3 regions of the Nocardioides daphniae genome follow, and region 2 is predicted to be linked to each of the others. Evidence: predicted binding sites of a transcription regulator. Region 2 holds the regulator's gene; each other region holds the start of a gene.
The links. The regulator LexA, encoded in region 2, represses DNA repair genes until DNA is damaged. The targets are predictions, from matches to a motif close to TCGAACANNTGTTCGA.

Region 1 (5,710 bases), 1.3 Mb from region 2:
GATCGACGCCCTCAGCCCGCGCTACCTGGAGATCGCCAAGACCAGCAGCAACCAGTGGTGGAACCTGTCCAAGGACAACATGGCCGCCAACCTCGGCGCGCTGATCCAGGCGATCGGCAGCGACGACATGCTCGAGGGGGCGCGTGCCTTCCTCGAGAAGCGCAAGCCCGACTTCCGCGGTGCCCGCCGGGCCCGGAACTCCTGACGAAGGATTGACCCAGTGACCTTCCGCTACTACCGCGACCTCACCCCCACCTTCTCCGACCGGTCGCAGTGGGCCCTGCCCACCGTGCTGCGCCACCACGCCGCCGAGCGCCCGGACGCCGTCTGGCTCGACGCTCCCGAGGAGTCGGCCACCTGGACCTACGCCGAGATGCTCGCCTCTGCCGAGCGGGTCGGGCGCAACCTCCTCGACCAGGGCGCCGAGAAGGGTGACCGCGTCGTGCTGGTCGCCCAGAACTCGTCGCGCTTCGTGCGTACGTGGGTGGGCAGCGCCGTCGCCGGCCTCGTCGAGGTGCCGATCAACACGGCGTACGAGCACGACTTCCTGGCCCACCAGGTGCGCACCGTGGAAGCGAAGCTGGCCGTCGTCGACGACGTCTTCGCCGAGCGGTTCGTCGCGGTCAAGGAGGCAGCTTCGGACATCACCAAGTTCTGGGTGATCGACACCGGCCAGCAGGACAAGGCGATCGAGATCCTGCGCGAGGCCGGCTGGGACGCCGCGCCGTGGGACGAGCTGGAGGCCGAGCTGCCCGCCGGGCGCAGCGTCGAGCTGCCCGACGTGCAGCCGCAGGACCTGGCCTCGGTGCTCTTCACCTCCGGCACGACCGGCCCCTCCAAGGGTGTGGCGATGCCGCACGCGCAGATGTACTTCTTCGCCGACGAGTGCGTCTCGCTGGTGCGGCTGACCCCGGACGACGCCTGGATGACGGTGACGCCGCTCTTCCACGGCAACGCGCAGTTCATGGCGGCGTACCCGACGATGGTCGCGGGCGCGCGCTGCGTGATCCGCTCGAAGTTCTCCGCGAGCCGCTGGGTCGACCAGATCCGCGAGAGCCGGGTGAGCGTCACCAACTTCATCGGCGTCATGATGGACTTCATCTGGAAGCAGGACCGGCGCTCCGACGACGCCGACAACCCGCTGCGCGTGGTCTTCGCTGCGCCCACGGCGGCGACGTTGGTGGAGCCGATGAAGGAGCGCTACGGCATCGAGGCGTTCGTCGAGGTCTTCGGCCTGACGGAGACGTCGGCACCGATCATCTCGCCCTACGGCGAGTCCCGGCCCGCGGGCGCGGCAGGCCTGGCGGCCGACGAGTGGTTCGACGTCGCGCTGGTCGACCCGGAGACCGACGAGGAGGTCGCGGTCGGCGAGATCGGCGAGCTGGTGATCCGCCCGAAGGTGCCCTTCATCTGCTCGATGGGCTACTACAACATGCCCGAGAAGACCGTCGAGGCGTGGCGCAACCTGTGGTTCCACACCGGTGACGCGCTGCGACGCGACGAGGACGGCTGGTTCTACTTCGTCGACCGCTTCAAGGACGCCCTGCGCCGCCGCGGCGAGAACATCTCCTCGTACGAGATCGAGACCTCGATCCTGTCCCACCCGGCCGTCGTCGAGACCGCGGTGATCGCTGTGCCCGCGTCGACCGAGGCGGGGGAGGACGAGGTGATGGCCTACGTGATCACGCAGAGCGAGGTGACGGCCGAGGAGCTGTGGGAGCACTGCGACGGCCGGATCCCGTCGTTCGCCGTGCCGCGCTACCTGCGCTTCGTCGACGAGCTGCCCAAGACCCCGTCGCAGCGGGTGCAGAAGGCCAAGCTGCGCGAGCTGGGCGTCACCGACGACACCCACGACCGTACGCCCGAGACCCGCTGAGGAGCCCCCGTGCACCCCTACCGCTCGATCCTGTTCGTCCCGGCGCACAAGCCCGCGTGGGCCCACAAGGCGCTCGCGTCGGGGGCGGACTGCATCGTCATCGACCTCGAGGACTCGGTCCCGGCCGACCTCAAGGAGTCGGCGCGGGCGACCGCGCGGGAGACGTTGGCGGCGCTGCGGCAGGAGTCGTCGCGCGTGGGCCTCTTCGTGCGTCCGAACGCGCTCGACACGAAGATGGCCGGGGCTGATCTGGAGGCCGTCGTCGGGCCCGACCTGACGGGGCTCTTCACGCCGAAGATCCGCAACGCCACCGACGTGGTGCGGTGGGAGACGCTCATCGACTGGTTCGAGGCCCGCAACGGCGCCGATGGCCTGGAGATGATCGTGCCGGTGGAGATGGTCGACGCGATCAACAACGCGATCGAGATCGCCGGGGCGTCCCCGCGGGTGGGCGCGATGATCGGCCCGACGTCGGAGCACGCCGACATCGCGCGCGCCGTCGGCTACCGCCAGTCGCGCGAGGGCAGCGAGACGCTCTACCTGCGCAGCCGCATCCTGCTGGCGTGCCGCCAGTTCGGCCTGCACCCGCTGACCGGCCTGTGGGAGGACCTCGAGGACCTCGACGGCCTGGCGAAGTTCGCCGACTACGGCCTGCAGCTCGGCTTCCGCGGCCAGATCCTCATCCACCCCTCCCACGTCCCGGTCGTGCACGACGTCTACACGCCGTCGGACGACGAGGTCGCCTACCACGAGGAGCTCGTCGAGACCGTCGAGAAGGCGATTGCCGACGGCCACGGCGCCGTGCGCTTCCGCGGCACCCACGTCGACATCGCGCACATGGAGAAGGCGAAGGAGTGGCTCGCGCACGCACGGCTCGTACGCGGTGAGGGGTGAGGCGGCCGGCACCGGCCGGATCGCCTAGCGTGCACCCATGGGCACGTACCTGGCGATCTACCTCGGCGCCGCCGAGACCGGCTCGGGCGATGAGATCAGTGCAGAGCGGCAGTCTGAGTTCATGGCTGCGTGGGCCGCGTGGGCCCAGGCGCACGTCGATGCGTTGATCGATCCCGGCGCGCCGCTCTTCAGGAAGAAGGTCGTGACGTCGACGGGTGCCCGGGAGTTCACCGATGCCAAGGTCGGTTATGCCCTCGTCGAGGCCCCGTCGCACGACGAGGCCGTCCGGATCTTCTCGGAGCACCCGCATCTCACGCTCCACGACGGCAACTCGATCGAGGTCCTGGAGTGTCCTGCGATCGAGCCTGGATGAGGGGCGGTTCCCTCGGCTCCGCCTCGCACATGTCCGTGCGAGCGTGCTGAATACCCAACGTGGGGCTGTGCATTCGAAAGTATGTTCGAAAGAATGAGTGCATTGGCAGACACCAGGGGGCCCGATGCATCTCATGACCGACACAGCAGTCGCGGTCAAGGAGATGCTCAAAGCTGTCGCAGACGTGAACCCGACCTTCATGCCGGCCGACGAGAAGGCCGCCACCCTCCTGGCGTGGCTCGAGATCGAGTCGCAGGTCGCTGAGCTACGACTCCGCGTGATGTCGGCCGCGGGCGACGTGGCTGAGTCCGAGGGGTTCCACTCCACCGGCACGTGGCTCGCCCACCACGGACGGGTGCGACGTGCCGACGCCATGGCAGACCTTCGCCTGGCGGAGGCGCTCGATCGCGGCCTCCCGGTGCTGGCGAGGGCCCTGCGTGAGGGAGCCGTGAACCTCGCGCAGGCTCGCGTGGTCGCAGGCGCCGTGGGGGAGCTGCCCGACCGTGTGGGTCAGGACGTCGTCGCGCTCGCGGAGGCTGAGCTCGTCCGCCTCGCCGCCGACCACGACCCCAAGGAGCTGGCAGTCCTGGGCCGTCGCATCCTCGAGGTCGTCGATCCCGAGCGCTTCGAGGACGAGGAGCGCCGGCGTCTCGACGACGCCGAGAAGCGCGCCCAGGAGAAGCAGCGTCTTCGGATCCGCGCCGTCGGCGACGGGACGACGCGGATCTCGGGCGTCGTGCCCGACGCGGTCGCCGCGCGACTTGCCACCTACCTGCACGCCTTCACCAACCCGCGGCTCGCCGACGGCGCAGTCCGCAGGACGAGCGACGAGCAGTCCGACGTCGAGAAGAACGGGTTCGGTCACGGGGTGAACAGGCCGCGTCAGCTGGCCGAGGCCTTCGCCCAGCTCCTCGAGACCGTCGACCCGAAGCGACTCCCGATCCACGGCGGAGACGCCACCAACGTCACCGTGACCATCTCCCTGGAGGCGCTGACCTCCGGCCTCGGCGTGGCCGCCCTGGACAACGGTGTCCCCGGAGACGGGTTCGACCGCATCACCGCCCGCGAAGCCCGGCGCCTCGCCTGCAACGCCCAGATCATCCCCGCCGTGCTCGGCAAGGACTCCGAGATCCTCGACCTCGGCCGTTCAACCCCGCTCTTCTCCAAAGCACAGCGCCGCGCGCTGCTCCTGCGAGACCAGACCTGCCGCGCCGAAGGATGCTCGATCCCCGGCACCTGGGCCGAAGCCCACCATCTGGTCCCGTGGTCACAGGGAGGCGACTCCGACCGACACAACGCCGTCCTCCTCTGCAGCCGTCACCACCACCGGGCGCACGACGCTGCGTACGACATGACGCGGTTGGCCAGTGGGGACTACCGCTTCGCCCGGCGGACGTAAGCCGTCCGCGGCTTCACCTGCGCTGACGCCACTGCTTGAGCATGAACCCTGCGGCGAGCGCTGCAGCGCTGCCGGCTGCCATCGCGACAGTGCGGGCCGTCGTGGAACTGGCCGTAGGCGCGGGCTCCTCCGCCTCGACCGAGGGCGGTGCCGCGCGCGGTGCCTCGGCCGGTGCCTCGGGTGCACGATGCTCCCCGCCGTGAGCTCGGCGCGTCTCCATGTTTCCCCGCAGCACAGCCAGTACGGCCTCGCGCGGCGTCATGCCCTGGTAGACGATCAGCATCGTCTCGGGGCGTAGGACCGAGGTCCACGATCCGCGCTGCAGGGGCGAGCGGCTCAGGTACTGCTGGTAGCGCTCGGCCTCGAGCTGGGCCTTCCCGGCCTCGCGGTCGAGCCACTCCAGGAAGATCGGATCCTCCATGGCGTCCATCCACCCACTGAACTGCGGCCGTCCGCCGGGCGCAAGGGGTGGAGCCACCACAGACAACAAACCGAAGGGCCGCCTGAACATGTCAGGCGACCCCCGGGTCACGGTGCTGCAGCCGCCTCAGCGACCGCGTCGGCTCAGGCGTACTGGATGAGCTTGGTCTCCAGGAAGGCGCTCAGGCCCTCCACGTTGCCCTCACGGCCGAGGCCGGACTGCTTGTAGCCGCCGAAGGGCTGCACGACGCACATGCCCCACGTGTTGACCGAGATCTGACCCGTCCTGACCTGGCGGGCGATCTTCTCCGCGAGCTCGACGTCCGAGGCGTACACCGCACCGGAGAGGCCGTAGTCGGAGTCGTTGGCGATCTGGATTGCCTCCTCGACGGTGTCGAGGGGATCACGCAGACGACCGGTCCGAAGATCTCCTCCTGCGCGATCCGCATGTCGTTGCGGACGTCGGCGAAGATCGTCGGCGGGACGTACCAGCCCTTCTCCAGGTCCTTCGGGCGCTCACCACCCGTCACCAGTCGCGCGCCCTCCTCGACGCCCAGCTTGATGTAGCCCTCGACGCGCTCGCGCTGACGCTCAGCGGCCAGCGGGCCGATCACCGTGTCGGGCTCGCGCGGGTCACCCACCTTGACGCTCTCGAAGATCCCCTTCAGCGCCTCGACCACCTCGTCCTGGCGGTGGCGCGGCACCACGATGCGGGTGATTGCGGCACAGACCTGGCCCGAGCTGCCGA
Region 2 (5,710 bases):
CGAGCAGCTCCCCCGCCGCGGACCCTGAACACCGCAGCACTCGCGTACGCCGGTGGGATCACGCTCTGCGTCATCGCTTGGGGCTACCTCGTCTACGCGGCCATCGACTTCGGGTCGAGCGCCCGGGCCGGCAACGCCGGCGCCTGGCTCCTGCTCATCCTCGCGGGCGCGGGGGCCGCAACCTGCCTCTTCGTCGGCCTGATGCTCTTTGCGCGCCTCGGGTCGGCGCTCGGCGCGACCCGCCCTCCCCAGGGCGATGGATCAGAGCCTCCGCGGCCTACCGGCGGACGTCGCGCCGCCCGCTGACCTCGTACGTCAGTCGGCGACCGGGACGTGGATCTCCTGGCCCAGGGTGACGACGGAGGAGTCGAGGTTGTTCAGCTCGCGGATCTCCGAGACCATCGCGCGGACCTCGCCCTCCTCGGCGACCCCGGCAGCGATGCCCCACAGGGTGTCGCCCTCGTTGACCACGACGACCTCGGTCGCCTGCGGAGCGCCGGCCTCCTCGCTGGCGGACGAGACGCCGCCAGAGCCACGCCCACGACGAGGGCCAGGAGGAGCGCAGCGAGCACGACGACGACGCGACCACGACGAGTCAGACGGACCTGGCCGCGGGGAGCGGCGGCGGTGACGGTCGAGGCGGTGGCGATGGGTCATGGAGACCTCCTGGGGAAGTGGTGGTCGTGCAGGTGCGTTGCTGTCGAACTGATGTCTATGCGGACCCGCCGACAGTTTTGGATCGAGCACCTTGACCTGCCGACGAATTCGATCAGACGTTCGATCGAACACATGTGCGACGTTAGAGCAGATGTTCGAACGAATCAAGCATCTGGTCGAACAAAAGTTCGAACGCTCTCCACGTGCCCCTCAGCTACCCGATTCTCGGCATCTGTGGCGAAAGCCTGTGCGGACGTCACCCGTATGGGGCATGCAGCCGTCGCGGCGCAGCCCTAGCGTCTGCCGCATGCGAGACCTCCTGACCACGGCCTCCGACACGATCGAGGCCGACTTCGCGGCGCTCCAGGCCGCCATCGCGCGCTCCCCGTCGCTGTCGACCGCGGACGAGCCGGACGCGACCGTCTACTGGTCCACGGCGCCGCTCGCCCTGCTCAACGTGGTCGTCAACGCCCACATCGCCCCGGAGGCCGTCGCCACCCGGGCACCCGCCCTGATCGAACCGTTCCTCCGCCGCGGCCTGCCGTTCCAGTGGATCACCACCCCCTCGACGACGACGCCGGCCCTCGAGGCCACGCTGGCCCAGCTGGGGCTGCTCGCCCGGGAGTACCCCGCGATGCACACCGCCCTGGGCGCGCCCGTCGACCCGGGCACGCCGGACGACGTCTTCATCGACGTCGCTTGGCCCGACGGCGTCGAGCCGGCCAGTCGCGCCATCCTCGAGGCGCTCGGCCACCCGGCCGCCCAGCAGGAGGTCACGCTGGGCGTGCTCGACACCCTCGACCCGGCCGACAACCAGTTCTTCATCGCCCGCAGCCTCCGCACCGGCGAGGTCCTGGGAGCCAGCACCATGCACGTACGCGGCACCAGCGTGATGCTGGCGAACGTCAGCACCACGCCGGCCGCGCGCGGGCGGGGCATCGGCCGCGCCCTGGGCGCCACCATGATGAACCGCGCCGCCTCCATCGGGGCCCAGTCGGCGACCCTCATCACCAACTCCCGGGCCTACCCGACCTACGTCGAGCTGGGCTTCCGCACGCAGTTCACCTGCGTGGCGTGGGTCTGGGACCCGCGCCGCTGAACCGCACGTGACACGCCGTTCGAACACATGTTTGAACTGGGGTCGGGATCGGACTAGCGTGAACCCCACGTCAGTCCGCACCACCCAGGAGGATCCACATGCCCAAGTCCAGCGGCGACACCGGCAAGGTCGTCTCCCTGCCCGACGGACCTCCTGACGCGACCGGGCTCACCGCGCGCCAGCAGCTGGTGCTGACCACGATCCAGGAGGCGCTGGAGACCCGGGGCTACCCGCCGAGCATGCGTGAGATCGGCACTGCGGTCGGTCTCACCAGCTCAAGCAGCGTCGCCCACCAGCTCAAGACGCTCGAGGAGAAGGGCTTCCTCAAGCGTGACCCCAACCGGCCGCGCGCGCTGCAGGTCTTCCTGCCCGAGTCGATGGCGGCCTCCCGAGCCGTCTCCAGCGCGGACGACTCCGACTTCGACCCCACGGACGTGGGCAACGCGGCGCCCGCAGCGGCGTACGTGCCGGTCGTGGGTCGTATCGCGGCCGGTGGCCCGATCCTGGCCGAGCAGCGGGTCGAGGACGTCTTCCCGCTCCCCAAGCAGCTCGTCGGCGACGGCACGCTCTTCCTGCTCGAGGTCTCCGGCGACTCGATGGTCGACGCGGCCATCTGCAACGGCGACTACGTCGTGATCCGCCAGCAGCCCGACGCCGTCAACGGCGACATCGTCGCCGCGATGATCGACGGAGAAGCCACGGTGAAGACCTTCCAGCGCAAGGGCGGCCAGGTCTGGCTGCTGCCGCACAACGACGCGTACGAGCCCATCGACGGCACCCACGCCACCATCCTGGGCAAGGTCACCGCGGTCCTGCGCAGCCTCTGATCCCGGGCTCCCGTACGCCGCGTCAGCCCGCGGCCGCGATGCGGCCGAGGGCCTGGCGCACCACGGACGGGTCTGTCGTCGACCACATCGGCGGCAGGCTCGCCTTGAGGAACCCGCCGTAGCGCTTGGTCGCCAGCCGCGGGTCGAGGATCGCCACCACGCCCTTGTCCTCGGTGGTGCGGATCAGGCGACCGACCCCCTGGGCCAGCAGCAGGGCCGCGTGGGTCGCCGAGACCTGCATGAAGCCGTTGCCGCCGGCCTTGTCGGCGGCCCGCGAACGGGCAGACATCAGCGGGTCGTCGGGCCGCGGGAACGGGATCCGGTCGATCAGCACCAGCTGGCAGGTGTCGCCGGGCACGTCCAGGCCCTGCCAGAGCGTGAGCGTGCCGAAGAGGTTGGTGTGCGGGTCCTCGACGAACTGCTTCGCCAGCTCCGGCAGCTGGGCGTCGCCCTGCGCCAGGGTGGTGAGGTGCGGGAGCCGCTCACGGACGGCCTCCGCCGCCGCGTCCGCCGCCCGTCGGGACGAGAAGAGCCCCAGCGTGCGCCCCTGGGCGGCGTCGATCAGCTCGACGATCTCGTCGATCTGCGCCTTGCCGAGGCCGTCGCGACCGGGGTCCGGCAGGTGCCGGGCGACGTACAGGATGCCCTGGCGCGAGTAGTCGAAGGGTGAGCCCACGTCGAGCGCCCGCCACGGCAGCGCGTCGTCGGCGCTCACCTCGCCGGCGCCCGTGTCGACGCGCTCCGACGGCTTGAGCCCGAGGCTGCCGGCGACCGCGTTGAAGTCGCCGCCGAGCATCAGGGTGGCGGAGGCGAAGACGACCGTCTTCTCGGTGAGCAGGCGCTCACGCATCTGGGCCCACACCTGCAGCGGCGCCACGGCCAGCCGGGCCGGGATCCGCTCGCGGGCCTCGTTGAGCCAGAGCACGTCCGACTCCTTGAAGGCCGCCATCCGCTCCGCGGTGGCGAAGACCTCCTGCGCCAACCCCTTGGCCTGCGTACGCCCGGCGTCGGCGTCGCCCTCGTCCTTGCCGAAGGCGGAGACCAGGGACCGTGCGGCGTCGCGGACGAGGACCAGCGCGTCGGAGAGCTGCTCGCCGGCGGTCTCGATCCGGCCCGGCGAGGTGGCGGCGAGCGCATCGGCCAGGGCGTCCGCGGCGTCGGCCAGGTCGTCGGCGGCGGTGGAGGCCGCGCCCTTGTCGGCGATGTGCTTCTGGGAGCGCTTCGCGGCCCGCTGCACGTCACCCACGGTGAGCTCGTCGGTGGCTGCCTGGGTGACGCGGCTGACCAGCTCGTGCGCCTCGTCGATCACCACGACGTCGTAGTCGGGGATCATCGGCACGCCCTCGATCGCGTCGATGGCGAGGAGCGAGTGGTTGGTGACGATCAGGTGGGAGCTGGCCGCCTTCTCCTTGGCCCGCTCGGCGAAGCACTCCTGGGCGAAGGCGCAGCGCGCGGCGCCCAGGCACTCGCGGTGGTTGACGCTGACCTGGCGCCAGACCCTCTCGGTGTGCCGAGGGGCGTTGTCACGCTCCCCCGTGCCGCCGGTCTCGGCCTCCATCTCGGCCCAGCCACGCAACGCCAGGACCTCGGCACCCATCGAGCCCTCGGGGACGTCGACGAGCACACCCTGGTCGTCCGGGACGCCCTCGCGGATGCGGTGCAGGCAGGCGTAGTTGGAGCGGCCCTTCAGCACGGCGTACGAGGTGTCGAGCCGGTCGCCGACCGCCTCCACGAGCCGCGGGATGTCGCGCTCGACGAGCTGGTGCTGGAGCGCCAGCGTCGCGGTGGCGACGACCACGCGGTCGTGGTTGAGCAGGCTCGGGACGAGGTAGCCGAGCGACTTTCCGGTGCCGGTGCCGGCCTGGACGATGAGGTGCTGCTGCTCCGTCATCGCCCGGGCGACGGCCTCGGCCATCTCGACCTGGCCGGAGCGCTCCTTGCCCCCCAACGCCTCGACGGCGGCGGAGAGGACCTCACGGACGGGCGACTTGTCTGGCACCGGCTGAACTCTAGCCAGCCCCGCCGACAACTACGGCACCGCCGCGGTCGGTCAGACCACGGCGCCGGACTGGTCGCGCTCGATCTTGGCCTTCTCCGCCTTCTCCTTGGCCATCGGCCACTTCTGCTGCAGGTAGGTGACCAGCGGGGTGGCCACGAAGACCGAGCTGTAGGTACCGACCAGGAGACCGACCAGCAGGGCGATCGAGAAGTCGCGCAGCGAGTCGCCACCGATGATCGCGAGGGCGGCGAGGATGAACATGGTGCCCAGACCGGTGTTGACCGTGCGCGGCAGCGTCTCCACGGCAGCCTTGTTGGCCTGCGCAGTGAACGAGTCGGTCGGCTTCGAGCCCTGCCAGCGCTCACGGACGCGGTCGAAGACGACGACGGTGTCGTTGACCGACAGACCGATGATCGTCATGGCCGCGGCCAGGAAGATGCCGCCGTCGATCGGCTTGCCGAGCCAGGCGAAGAGCCCGACCACGATCGCGACGTCGTGCACCATCGCGAGCACGGCCGAGACACCGAAGGTCCACTTGAAGCGGACCGCCAGGTAGAGCAGCTGGGCCAGGAACGCGACGCCGAAGGCGATCAGCGCGCGGTCGCGCAGCTCCTTGCCGAAGGAGGCGCTGCTTCTCGTCACGCTCCAGGTCGGCCGTGCCGCCGACCGTGGCGATGGCGTCCTGGACCTGCTGCGCCTCCTCGCCGTCGATGGTGCCGGTGCGGACCAGGATCTTGTCGCCGTCGGTCTCCTGGACCGACGCGACGTCGATGCCTGCGTCGTCGAGCGCCTCACGCGCGTCGTCGGCCGTGACGGTCTTCTGCGTCGAGTACTCGAGCACCCGGCCGCCGGCGAACTCGACACCGAGGTTGAGGCCGTTGACGAAGATGCCCGACAGGGCGATGACGGTGACCACGCCGGAGAGGGCCAGCCAGTTGCGCCGCCCCTTCATCAGGTCGGGGTTCTTGCGCTCCAGCCACTTGCGCACGCGCCCGATGTCACCGATGCCGGTGACCGCCGGGTGCTTGGCGATGCGCTTGTTGGAGACGCCGATCTCGGTCAGGACGCGCGCGATGATCAGCGCGGAGATCATCGAGGCGACGACACCGATGGTCAGGGTGACACCGA
Region 3 (5,710 bases), 1.0 Mb from region 2:
GCGCGCGGTCGCGGCGACCTGGTCGCGCAGCGCTCCGGCCGCGGCGGTCTCGCCCTGCGCCAGCAGCACCTCGACGAGGCGTGCTCGGGCGCGGGCCAGCTCGTGCACGGCGCCGTAGGCCTCGAAGGCGGCCACCGCCTCCTCCCACGCCTCCCGCAGCTCGGCGGCGGAGGGCGGCTCGGACTGGGCGATCCACCGCCAGCGCAGGTGCTCGGCGACCAGCCGCTTCTCCCAGGCGAGCGACTCGGGCCCGAGGACCACGCCCTGGGCGCGGTCGTTGGCGCAGACGCGCAGTCCGTCGTCGAGCAGGCGGGCAGCGCGCTCCCCGTGGACGGCGCGCTCGACCGCGCTCTGCTGGCGAGCGGCGGTGCCGAGCACGCCGAGCGCCAGGGCAGCCAGACGCAGCCGCGCCTGGAAGAGCTCGCGCCAGGTGGTGCCGATGACGTCGACGACCTCGTCGTACGTCGCCAACGCGGCAGCGGCGTCGGCGCGCTGCTCGGCCAGCTCGAGCTCGGCCCCCGCGACGTGGAGCCCGACCACGTTCTCCTCCTGCCAGAAGCGGTGCAGCGCCGCCCCCTCGGCCTGCGCGCCCTCCTCGCCCCGAGGGGCCGCGACGAGCAGCCGGAGCATCCGCAGCACCCCGTCGAGCAGCGCCGACGGGGCGCGCTCCTCGGCGTCGAGCCGGGCCAGTGCCTCGTCCCAGCGACCCTGGGCCAGCAGGACCTGGACGGTCATCACGAGCGCGTCGAAGGCGTACGGCGCCCAGCGCGTGCCGGCCTGGATCCCCCGCGCTCGGGCCGTGTCGAAGACGGCGATCGCCTCGTCGAACTCCGCGCGGTCCTGGTGCAGCCGGGCGAGGCCGTAGAGCGCCCGCAGCTCGGCGTTGACCGCGCCGGTGGTCCGCGCATGGACGACGGCCTCGGAGAAGGCGTCGCGCACGTCGTCACCGAGCTGGTAGACCCGCAGCCCGGCGATGGTGGTGAGCAGGTCGGTGCTCAACCGCGGCATGTCGAGACGCTGGGCCATCGCCAGCGCGGTGGTGGCGACCTCCCGCGCCTCGGCCTCGCGGCGGTGCCCCGAGAGGATCCGCGCCTGCGTCGACATGGCCCGGGCGAGCTGCACCTCGCTGCCGCCGGCGAGCAGCTCCACCGACTCCGCGGCGAGGGCGACGTCCTCGTCCCCGAGATCAGCCAGGAAGAGTCCCATCGCGAGCTCGGAGAGCAGCAGCCCCCGGTCGACGGCGGAGGCGTCGGCGGGCAACGCGGCGATCGTGGCCCGCAGCAGCGCGTTGCCGCGCTCGGTGTGGCCGGCACCGGTCAGGGCCCGCGCGGCACGGATGGTGAGGTCGGCCCGGTCGACGTCGGCGTCGCGCAGCGACGGGTGGTCGACCAGCTCCAGCGCCTGCTGGTAGTGTAGCGCGGCCTCGTCGGGCCCGCCGACGCGCATCGCCTCGTCGCCGGCCTCGATCGAGGCGGCCAGGGCGGTCGGCAGGTCCTGGCCGAGCCGGGCGTGGCGGGCGAGCTCCGCCGCGGTGCCGACGACGTCGCCGGAGGCCAGGCACCGGGCGTACGCGGCGTGCAGCCGGATGCGTTCGCCCGGGAGCAGGTCGTCGTAGACGGCCTCGGCCAGCAGGGCGTGGCGGAAGGAGTAGGAGTCTCCGCCGCCGGGCTCGAGGACGTGGCGCTCGACGGCCTCGCGCAGGGCGCGGTCGAGCCGCTCGGGAGCGAGGCCGGAGACGGTGGCGAGGAGGCCGTGGGTGACCCGCCGGCCGGCGACCGCGGCCGTACGCACGGCTTGCTGCGCGTCGTCGTCGAGCCCGTCGAGGCGCACCATGAGCACGTCGGCGAGCTCGCCGGGCACGCCGTCGCAGGTCGCGGCAGCGCCCACCAGCTCCTCGACGAAGAAGGCGTTGCCCTCGGCGCGGGCCACGATGTCGGCGACCTGGGCCTCGGAGAGGTCGGCGCCGGTGAGCTGCGCGGGGCGGAGCGCGCGGACCAGGTCGCGGACCTCGCCGGCGTCCAGCGGGTCGAGCTGGAAACGGTCGACCCGCAGCCGCGACCACTCGGCGACCTGACGGCGCAACGGGTGACGGCGGTGCAGGTCGTCGGCGGCGGTAGGAGACGACGAGGGCGTGCGGGCCGCCGACGTCGCGGCTGAAGAGGTAGGTGAGCAGGTCGCGGGTGGACTGGTCGGCCCAGTGCGCGTCCTCGACGACCACGAGCAGCGGGGCGACCTCGGCGACGCGGGCGAGCAGCACGCGTACGCCCTCGAAGAGGTCGGCGCGCTCCAGCCGGCTCTCGCCGCCGTCGCCGTCGGCGTACCTGACCCGTCGCCCGGGCTCGAGCCGGCGCAGCAGGGGATGGTCGGCTGCGGTCGCCTCGACGACCTCGGGGTGGCTGGCGGCCAGACGGCCCAGGACCTCGCTGAAGGGGAGGTAAGGCAGGGCGGCGTCGGAGAGGTCGACGCAGTGGCCGGCGACAACGTGCCAGCCGCGCGCGACGGCCCGGTCGCGCAGCTCGGTCAGGAGGCGAGTCTTGCCGACGCCGGCGTCGCCCCCGAGCAGCAGCGCGCGCGTCTCGGGGTCGGCCGGGCCGGACATGGCGAGGCCGAGCCGGGACTCCAGGTCCTCCAGCTCGGCCACGCGTCCGACCAACGGGGCGCTACGACTGCTTGACACGTCCTCCATCTTGACGGGGCCGCGGCCTCAGCGCATCTCGTTTGCGCCACGGAGCGGTCCCTGCCAGCGGCGGGCGGCTGCCACCTTGCGCTGCTGGCGCCGAGTGCCCCACGACTCGCGGATGCGGCGGGCGCGGTCGTTGATCTCCACGCGGTAGGTGGTCTCGTTCATCTCCATCGTCTTCCCTTTCCTGCTCGGCGCCGGTGCGCCTCGATGACTCGAGACTCGTCGCCTGAGGTAGGGGCGGACATCGGAGTGATGCCCTAGATGTGGGTGGTGGGTACCTCAGATGTGATGGCGGACCACCCTCTGCGAGCTTCGGTGGATCACCCATATGGTGGCTGTCGCAGTCGCGGACAGCCCCCTAGAATCGAATGTATGTTCGAATCGATGGCGACTCCCCGCGACCTGGTTGCACTGGCGCGTGAGCGCAGTGCGGCCGTCCGTCGCGCCGAGGCAGACGTCATGGTGATCGCGTACGAGTGGGCGGTTGCGCACCCGGCCCGGGAGGACGGTGCGGACGCCGCGGTCTTCCACTCGCCTGTCGGTTTCGAGCCGATCTCGGGTGACGGGACGCCGGAGGTCAACGAGTACGCAGTCGCCGAGCTGGGCGGCGCGCTGGGGTTGTCGACCGACGCAGCGAAGAAGCTGATCGGACACGCGCTCGAGCTGGCCCACCGCCTGCCCAAGCTCTGGGCACGGCTGACGGCCGGGGAGGTGCCGGTATGGCGAGCCCGGCTCGTCGCCGAGGCCACGATCCACGCCTACCCGGCGCTGCCTGCCGAAGGCGTCGCGTGGATCGACTCCCAGGTCGCGCCCTTCATCGAGAAGATGGGTCGCGCTGCGATCGACCGGCTCATCGAACGAGCCATGAAGCTCTACGGCCTCGCGACCGCTGGGGACGACGACGCGCCCTCCGACACCCGCCACGTGACGATCGTCGGCGAGCGCGATCCGTTCGCCCAGACGATGCAGGTCCACGCCGAGCTCGACATCGCCGATGCCCTGGACCTGGAGCAGGCCGTCGCGGCGGGTGCGGCGGGGTTGAAGGCGGCAGGTTGCGAGGAGTCGTTGGACGTACGCCGCTCGCTCGCCCTCGGCGAGCTGGCACGGCACCAGACCGCGCTCGACCTCGCCGGCGCAGGTGCTGGCGACAGCACCGTCGAGCGGACCACCGCGCGCCGCGTCGACCTGCAGCTGCACTTCACCGCCAACGTGGAGCCCGACGGGTCGCTCTCCTTCGGCGCGACCGGCCACCTGGAGAACCGCCAGCGACTCGTCCTGCTCGAGCAGGTCCGTCGCTGGGTCGGCACTTCCCACACCGACGTGCGGATCCTCCCCGTGGTCGACCTCAACTCTTCCCTCGCGACTGAGCGCTACGAACCGACCGACCGGCTCCGCCGGCAGGTGCTGCTCCGCGACGAGACCTGCGTCTTCCCGCACTGCACCCGGCCCAGCCGCCGCTGCGACGTCGACCACGTGGTCCCGTTCGACCACGACGCGACAGCCGAAGGCAGACCACAACCAGGGCACACCGTCACCGAGAATCTCGCCACCCTGTGTCGCGGCCACCACCGGCTCAAGACCCACACCGGCTGGCGCCTCGATTCCCCAGCCAACGGGGTCTTCGAGTGGACCTCACCCCACGGACAACGGTTCCGACGCGACCGCCACGGCACCACCGACCTGACACCTGCCGCGATCTGACCGACCCGGCTCCACCCGCGGGAACCACCTGCCTGCGCGCGACGTCGTACGTGCATGGAGAAGACCCGCGCCCTACGTCGGACCGCGATCGTCGCAGGGGTCTGCGTCTTCGGCGGGCTGCTGCTCGTCGCCGCGCTGGTCTGGTGGGAGGTGCGCGAGCCCCACGCACGCGTGGTCGACGACCGGGTCGAGCCCGGAGGGTGGAAGACCTTGGCCTACGAAAGCGTCGAGGTCGACGTGCCGGGTGACTGGCAGCGGCTCGACATGGACGACTGCGAGTGGCAGTTCGAACGGTGGGCACCGCCCGGCACAGACCCGTGTGCGCCGGACGCGGTCGGCGTCGCGTTCTACGGCTCCGCGACCTTCGACGCGGCAGTGGGACCCGACGTGATCACGGCCGGCGACGACGGGCAGGGCGGCGAGTCCTGGTCGGGGTGCGCCTACGCGGGCGACTTCGCGGTCAACGCCTCCACCCCGGACCGAGCCACCACCCGGCGCATCCTCGACTCAGCGCGGTAACGGCAAAGCACGCAGGGACACGGTCAGGCCGGCCGCCCGCCCACCCACGTCTGGCTCACCAGCGGCACGCCCGGCCGGTAGGCCAGGTGCAGGTGGCTCGGCGCGTCCAGCACCGCGAAGTCCGCCTGTGACCCCACCCCCAACCAGCCGACGTCGTCGCGGTCGAGCGCCGCGGCACCGCCGGCCGTGGCGGCGTACAGCGCCTCCTCCGGCGTCATCCCCATCTCCCGCACCGCCAACGCCACGCAGAACGGCATCGACGAGGTGAAGCACGAGCCTGGGTTGCAGTCGGTGGCCAGCGCCACGCGTACGCCGGCGGCCAGCAACCGCCGCGCATCCGGGTAGGGCTGCCGCGTCGAGAACTCCACACCCGGCAGCAGCGTCGCCACCGTGCCCGAGCCCGCGAGCGCGGCGACGTCGGCCTCCGAGAGGTACGTGCAGTGATCGACCGCGACCAGCCCCAGCTCGCAGGCCAGCTGCACCCCGCCGCCCTCCGACAGCTGGTTGGCGTGCAGCCGCCCCCGCAGCCCGGCCGCCGCCCCCGCGGCCAGCACCTCACGCGCCTGGTCGACGTCGAAGGCACCCGTCTCGCAGAAGACGTCGATCCACTTCGCCCACGGGGCGGCCGCGGCGAGCATCGGACCCGTCACCTCGGCGACGTACGCCTCCGGCGTCACCCCCGTCGGCACCACGTGCGCCCCGAGGAAGGTCGTCTCCTCGGTGAACTGCCGCGCCACCGCCAGGCTCCTCGCCTCGTCGCGCACGCTCAACCCGTAGCCGCTCTTGATCTCGACCGTCGTCGTGCCC

Region 1: E2C04_RS03160 (HNH endonuclease signature motif containing protein) is a predicted target of LexA. The motif match lies at 3,217-3,232, and genes of this name have one in related genera.
Region 3: E2C04_RS01975 (HNH endonuclease signature motif containing protein) is a predicted target of LexA. The motif match lies at 3,048-3,063, and genes of this name have one in related genera.

The regions. Positions count from the first base shown of each region.
Region 1 covers NZ_CP038462.1:652,785-658,494, forward strand. Annotated here, with positions in the region: gene E2C04_RS03140 (enoyl-CoA hydratase/isomerase family protein) at 1-205, shown strand, start outside; gene E2C04_RS03145 (AMP-binding protein) at 221-1,876, shown strand; gene E2C04_RS03150 (HpcH/HpaI aldolase/citrate lyase family protein) at 1,886-2,770, shown strand; gene E2C04_RS03155 (YciI family protein) at 2,808-3,143, shown strand; gene E2C04_RS03160 (HNH endonuclease signature motif containing protein) at 3,277-4,542, shown strand; gene E2C04_RS03165 (hypothetical protein) at 4,556-4,963, opposite strand; partial or broken gene E2C04_RS03170 (aldehyde dehydrogenase) at 5,107-5,710, opposite strand, start outside.
Region 2 covers NZ_CP038462.1:2,941,993-2,947,702, forward strand. Annotated here, with positions in the region: gene E2C04_RS14450 (hypothetical protein) at 1-306, shown strand, start outside; gene E2C04_RS14455 (LysM peptidoglycan-binding domain-containing protein) at 316-657, opposite strand; gene E2C04_RS14460 (GNAT family N-acetyltransferase) at 965-1,756, shown strand; gene lexA (transcriptional repressor LexA) at 1,855-2,583, shown strand; gene E2C04_RS14470 (ATP-dependent DNA helicase) at 2,606-4,582, opposite strand; gene secF (protein translocase subunit SecF) at 4,634-5,446, opposite strand; partial or broken gene secD (protein translocase subunit SecD) at 5,430-5,710, opposite strand, start outside.
Region 3 covers NZ_CP038462.1:399,674-405,383, reverse strand. Annotated here, with positions in the region: gene E2C04_RS01985 (helix-turn-helix transcriptional regulator) at 1-2,082, opposite strand, end outside; partial or broken gene E2C04_RS21760 (ATP-binding protein) at 2,207-2,599, opposite strand; gene E2C04_RS17550 (hypothetical protein) at 2,705-2,848, opposite strand; gene E2C04_RS01975 (HNH endonuclease signature motif containing protein) at 3,068-4,384, shown strand; gene E2C04_RS01970 (hypothetical protein) at 4,439-4,903, shown strand; gene hutI (imidazolonepropionase) at 4,927-5,710, opposite strand, start outside.